Regions from separate parts of the Paenibacillus sp. FSL R7-0331 genome, predicted to be linked through region 1. Evidence: predicted binding sites of a transcription regulator. Region 1 holds the regulator's gene; the other holds the start of a gene.
What was found. The regulator Rex, encoded in region 1, represses fermentation and respiration genes when NADH is low (regulators of the CRP and FNR family bind a similar motif). The targets are predictions, from matches to a motif close to TTGTGAAATATTTCACAA.

Region 1 (3,425 bases):
CACTTCAGTCAGCCCTGCACGGGCTCTGGCCACTTCTTTGGCTGCGCTGCGCTCAGCCCACTGGTCCTTCATAATAAAGGCATAGAACTGCCCGAGTCCGAACAAAAGGAGCAGTACCGCGCTGACCGCCAGCGGAAGCCATTTTTTCCTTTTCCTCAAAATACAGCTCCCTTTCCTCTATATAACCTCTGTATCAATAACGGCAGCACCGCTTGTAACTAACCCTCTTACCGTTTGAGCAGGCTTTCGAAAGTCTCCTGCGCTTTGCGGCGGATCTCCTCTTCATCCAGCGTCAGGCACTGGCCGTCCTTCACCACCTGCTTGCCGTTAACCCAGACATGCGCCACGTCTTTTGCACTTGCTGAGTATACCGCGTGGGAGAGCAGGTCGGAATGAGGAAGAAGATGCGGCTGGTCAATGTCAATGGCAATAAAGTCTGCCTTCATGCCTGCAGCCAGGCGGCCCACATTAGCCAGATAGATGGAGGAGGCCCCGTATTCCGTTGCCATCAGCAGCGCTTCCGGTGCAGGCACAGCTGTCGGGTCACCGCTGACGCCTTTGTGGATCAGGGCGGCAAGCCGCATCTCTTCGAACATATCCAGATTGTTGTTGCTGGCTGCCCCGTCGGTGCCGAGTGAAACCTTGACTCCCGCCTTCAGCAGTTCCGGCACACGGGCAACCCCGCTCGCCAGCTTCAGGTTGCTGCCAGGGTTATGGGATACTCCGACATTGTACTTCGCCAGAATCTCAATTTCCTCATCATTCAGATGAACGCCATGGGCAATCAGGGATGGCCGGGTGAACATACCAAGCTTCTCCAGATGTGCCACAGGACGAAGGCCGTAATCAGCGACATTCTGTTCCACTTCATGGCGTGTCTCAGACATATGCGTATGCATCGGCAGATCCAGATCATGGGCTGCCTGTACAAATTTCATGAAGAAATCCGGAGGACAGGTGTACGGCGCATGCGGTGAGAGCATAGCTGTAATTCTGCCGTCCGCCTTACCGTGCCAGCTGCGCGCGAATTCTACAGCTTCTGCCAGCTTCTGATTCTGCACATCTTCAGGACACAGGCCGATCGCGCCGCGCATCAGTACAGCACGAATGCCGGAAAGCTCCGTAACCTCTGCTACCCGGTCCATATGATCGTACATATCAAGGAAGGTTGTTGTTCCGCCCTTTAACATTTCCAGGACAGACAATGCTGTTCCCCAGTACACATCATCACCGGTAAATTTCGCTTCCATCGGCCACATTTTTTCCTGCAGCCAGGTCTGAAGCACCATATCGTCACCATACCCGCGCAGCAGTGACATCGCTGCATGGCCGTGGGTGTTGACCAGTCCCGGCATGAACAGCAGGCGGCTGCCGTCAACCGTCAGAACGCCCTCTTCGGCTGCAGGCTTGTCTTCCCCTATGTATGTGATCAGATCATCCTCTATAGTCATATAACCGCTCAGGACAGGCTTAAGCGAGCCCGGCACAAGAAACCGGCCGTTCACGATTATGGTTTTATTGCTGCTCATCTCTTATTTCGTCCTTTCCGTCATGCAAATAGTAGGCCAAGCTCTGCAGATCCGTTGTAAAATCAGCTGCATGAATACGTATCGTCGGCGGGGTCTTCAAAATAACCGGCGCAAAGTTAAGAATGGCTTCAATGCCCGATTCCACCAGGATATCAGCAACATTCTGCGCTTCGCTGTCGGGTACCGTAATAATACCGATCCGGATTCCCTGTTCACGAATGGTCCGGCCCAGCTCCTCCATCGGCTGAACGGTCAGGGAGTTGATCTTTTGTCCCACTTTAGGAGCGTAGGAATCAAAGATGGCTGTTATTTTCATTGTATCCTTAAGATAGGCATTGTAGTTTGAAAGGGCATGGCCAAGGTTACCGGCTCCTACCAGCGCAACGTTGATCTGCTGGTCAAGCTTGAGGATGTGACGGATTTTTTCGATCAGATAAGACACATCGTAGCCGATGCCCTTCCGGCCGAAATCACCGAAATAAGCCAGATCCTTGCGGATCTGAGCCGGATTAAGATCAAGCTTCTGTCCCAGCTCCTGGGAAGAAACGGTTGCAATTTCACGCTTCTGGAGATCATTCAGGAAACGCAGGTACACAGGGAGCCTGCGTACGACAGCCTCTGATATTTTGTCCGATTTCATGTATTCTCCTCCTAAATTTAGTCTTGCTCTGATGATGCTCAGATGTGTATGAAATCCGCATCCGTCCCCTTATCAATCAACGGGAGACGGAGGCGGGCTCTGGACAATAAATAGATAATGACGCAAAGTCTTTATGAAATGCCGCCTTCCAGCCATTCCTCAATTCTCGGAACCATCTGGTCGGTCAGCATATGCTCCATCTTGGGTCCGGGCAGCGAATAGAGGAAATACTTTCCGTAGTAAGACTCGATTACCCTGGTATCATATACAATGACAATTCCCCGATCCTGAGCGGTACGAACCAGCCGGCCGAAGCCCTGCTTGAAGCGGATAACCGCCTGGGGAACCGACAGCTTCATGAACGGATTCTTTTTCTGCGCCTGGAGCAGCTCTGACTTGGCCTCTGCAAGCGGGTGGTTAGGCGGCTGAAACGGAAGTCTCACAATAGCCAGACAGGTAAGAGCATCACCGGGAATATCCACGCCTTCCCAGAAGCTGCTGGTGCCCAGAAGTACGGCTGCCGGACTGTCCTGGAACCGCCGGATCAGCTTGCTGCGGCTGCCCCCTTCAATTCCTTGTCCAAGTACGGCGATATCCTCCGAGGACAACGCTTCCTTGAGCGGATCGTAGACCTGCCTCAGCATCTTATAAGAAGTAAACAGCACCAGCATGCGTCCTCTCGTTGCAATTGCCGCTTCTGCCAGCGAATGCACAAGCTTGTCAACAAACCGCGCATCCCCCACACTGCCCTTAATACTCGGAAAATCACGCGGAATAACGAGCAGTGCCTGCTCACGGTAATTAAACGGTGAAGGCAGCAGTGCCGTCATCAGCCTGTCCTGCTGCGCGGCTTCGCCCAGACCAAGATTATCAATCATAAACTGAAAGGATTTATCCACAGACAGCGTGGCCGAGGTCAAGGTTATACTCTTTTTCTTATCGAAGAACAGCTCCTTGAGCTGGGTGCTGACATCCACCGGAACAGCATACAGCTGCAGTGATTTGCCGCGGTAGTTGCTGCTGCCCTCCATCCAGTACACAATATTCTCGTCATTCAGACCCATGAAGAAGCGGATCTGCTCCCGGATGGACGTCAGGTCCTTGAACAATCCGCCGATGTCGGTAACCAGGCTGTCTGAGGATGACTGGCTGTCGGTATCACGCATCTCACTGAGCATCTTGTCGCCCCTGCGGATGATATCGCTGAGGCAGAGATTCAACGTATTCTCCAGTGCAGCCAGCTCTTCCCAGTCCCT
Region 2 (3,425 bases), 2.0 Mb from region 1:
AGCCGGTTAAAGAACCGGCGGTCCATCCCGCCCACGCTGAGCACACCCATATTCCCATAAAAGTAATACGGCAGGATGCTCTCCGGCCCGTATTCGGCAGACAGCTGCTTATAACGTCCGGCAATCTCAGTGATTGCCTCTTCCCAGCTGATCTGTTCAAAGGCACCGCTGCCCTTGGGGCCTGTGCGGCGCAGCGGGTGCATCAGCCGCTCCGGATGATGCACCCGGCCGGCCATGTTCCGCACCTTGTTGCAGATCGCCCCTTTGGTAACGGGATGTGCAGGGTTACCCTCAACCTTTACGATCCGTCCGTCCTGCTTGTGCAGCAGCAGGCCGCAGGTATCAGGGCAGTCCAGCGGACATACCGCCGGAAATATACCGTCTTTGCTATGCTTCAAGGCTGATGTCCTCCTTTACATTTCAGGTGAATTCACATTCTATTTTGATCAGACTGCTCATCTGTCCATTGTATATTGGCTGCACCCCAGCGTAAAGAAAATCACCCGAACCAGCCTGATTCGATCTTAGTATGTCCGGGTAATAGAGCATATGAAACACTCCCTATTTATTCGCCGTGATATCCGGTTTCGTTCCCCCGAGCCGGATCAGCACGGCGAATTTTGTGTTATCTTCTGCTCCAATTTTAAGGTTCAGATACAAAAAGACACTGCCGGCGGTTCCGCTCTCCTGTCTGCGTACTAAGCAGGAGGTGACGGACACGCTAGCAGTGTCTTTATTATATTCTCTTATCTTAATATTGCGGTCTAGGCATGCTTCTTCACGCTGGAGCTTGATACCCCTTCTACCGGGCTAACTGCCGCTGGCGCTTTGCGCAGGTAAGTCATATAATAAGCCGCTGCTACAAAGACCGCCCCCCCGGTAAGATTACCGAGCCATACCGGAACGAAGTTATTGAAATAATCAAGCCAGGTGAAGTGTCCCTCAAATATAGCAGCAGGGATCAGGAACATGTTGGCTACGACGTGCTGGAAGCCAATGGCTACGAACGCCATAGTCGGGAACCAGATACCGAGGATTTTACCGCTGAAATTATCTGCTCCGTAAGAGAGCCATACCGCAAGGGCTACCAGCCAGTTACAGCCGATCCCGGACACAAAGGCCTGTACGAAAGTTACATCAATCTTATGCTCAGCCATGCTGATTAGCTTCTCCAGGTATACACCTTCAGCCGTCAGACCGACCACATGACCGAAGAAATAAGCAACAAACAGGGCGCCTGCCAGGTTGCTGAGCGTAATCAGCACCAGATTCTTAATGACGTCCCAGAACGAAATCTTCTTCGCTATAAAAGCAAGCGGCACAGCCATCATATTACCGGTCAGCAGCTCCCCGCCGGCCAGCAGCACCATTATCAGTCCGACCGGGAAAACAGCAGCCCCGATAAAGTTAGCGATGGAGCCCCATTCTGCCGGAGCATTCGCTATAACGCGAATATCAAGTAAAAATCCGAGTGAAATAAATGCCCCTCCCAGAAAACCGAGAATTAGTACGGCTGCAAGCGGGTTATGGGCCTTCTTGATTCCGTTCTCTACCGTTACCTCGGCAATCTGTTGCGGTTTGTTGTATGCCATGATTCCTATCTCCTTTGAAAATTACTTAAAATTTGTTCCTTTATCTCATTGTAACGTGATCCTAATCACATTAACGTGATAAATATCACCACAAGAAACGCTTCGTGAAAGTTTTCACTGACATGTCAAATTTAGCACAAGCACAAATGAGATGAATGTTAAAAAAAACACAGTAACAGTTCATGCGCCGGTATGTATACAGAGTAAAAAAACCGGAGCCTCAGCGGCTCCGGTCCTGATTATATTTATATTTTTTATACGGTCACTGGCTCTTTGCGTTCTACCGTCTTGGGAAGAGCCTGCAGGCCGGCAGTGTTCAGGAAGTTCCACGGCTTGTTGTAGTGCGGCTGGAAGAAGAAGTCGATAAAGGCCAGCTGGTCTACCGTCATCCGGTTCTGGATGCAGACCGACACCGTATTGATCGACTGGGTCAGGTCCATTTTGGACATAATCTGTGCTCCGAGAATCCGGCGTGTGCCGCGGGCATAGACTACCTTCAGCTGAACCTCCTCCACAGTCGGCATAAATTCCGGACGGTAGTTGTCGGTAATCATAACGCTCTCTACCTCCATACCTTCTGCCTTGGCTGCTTCTTCAGTCAGGCCGGTTCCGGCAATATTATCTTCATAAATTTTGATGCCTGACGTTCCCTGTGTGCCCATATATGGGATAGTGTTTGACACCAGATTGCGGGCAACCAGTGTACCCATACGGACCGCATTGGTCGCAAGAGGAATATAAGCATGCTGTCCGGTCGGATTGTAATGGATCGCGCAGCTGTCTCCGGCAGCAAATACATCCGGCAGGCTGGTCTGCATATAATCATTGACCATAATCGCCCCGTTCGGCAGCATATCCACCTGGCCCTTAAGCAGCTCTGTATTCGGGCGGAAGCCGATGCAGAGAATGACCAGATCCGTTTCGTGCTCGCCTTTGCTCGTAATAACCTTGGTTACTTTACCGTTCTCTCCGGCAAAAGAGCTTACTTTTTCACCAAGCGCCAGCTTAATGCCGTGATCCTCAAGCGATTTTTGGATCGGAGCTGTAAATTCCTCATCCAGATACTTACTCAGAATACGCTCCTCGCCGTCAATCAGGGTCACTTGCTTGCCGTTCATCTGGAAGGCTTCAACAAGCTCTACCCCGATATAACCTGCGCCGACAACAGTAATTCTTTTTACCTGCTCAGCCCGCTCAATAATGGTGTTCGAGTGGTTATAGTTTTTGGAGAGCAGGATACCGTCCAGATCCATTCCCTCAAGCTTAGGGATAATCGGCCAGGAGCCGGTAGTCATAATCAGCTTATCATACGTATCATTAAATTCCTCACCGGTTGCCAGGTTGCGGGCACGCAGTGTTTTGGCGGCGGTATCTACCTTAATGACTTCATGGCGCATCTTGGTGGTAACACCGAGTTCAGCCAGCTTTTCCGGTGACGAATAGAACAGGCCTTGCGGGTCCTTAACTACTCCGCCTACATATAGGGCAATGCCGCACGACAGGAATGAGATGTTATCATTGCGCTCGTACACCGTAATCTCGGCGTCCGGGTAAAGCTGTGCGGTATTAACAATTGCGGCGGTTCCGGCATGGGTACATCCAATGACTGCTACTTTCATGATTTCTTCCTCCTCCAAATTGGCAAGCATATTTATTTAATATTTGTTTGCGTATGTGATTAATTTCACTTTATACGTTGATTATATTGTGATTTTTCTCACATTACAAGTATAATTGTGATTTTTCTCACATTGTTCACAATTTGGATTACCTTCTGGTTTGTTACCTGCAGCAGCATGCTGCTCCGGTTATGTTATTTTCCCCAATCAGGCG

Region 2: the regulator Rex is predicted to act here: its motif matches at 1,715-1,732, upstream of R70331_RS28555 (formate/nitrite transporter family protein).

Annotation. Positions count from the first base shown of each region.
Region 1 covers NZ_CP009284.1:4,530,541-4,533,965, forward strand. The annotation lists gene R70331_RS19445 (cell wall elongation regulator TseB-like domain-containing protein) at 1-159, opposite strand, end outside; gene R70331_RS19450 (amidohydrolase) at 228-1,529, opposite strand; gene R70331_RS19455 (redox-sensing transcriptional repressor Rex) at 1,516-2,169, opposite strand; gene dinG (ATP-dependent DNA helicase DinG) at 2,301-3,425, opposite strand, start outside.
Region 2 covers NZ_CP009284.1:6,541,317-6,544,741, forward strand. The annotation lists gene R70331_RS28550 (molybdopterin-containing oxidoreductase family protein) at 1-398, opposite strand, end outside; gene R70331_RS28555 (formate/nitrite transporter family protein) at 765-1,592, opposite strand; gene R70331_RS28560 (FAD-dependent oxidoreductase) at 1,847-3,211, opposite strand.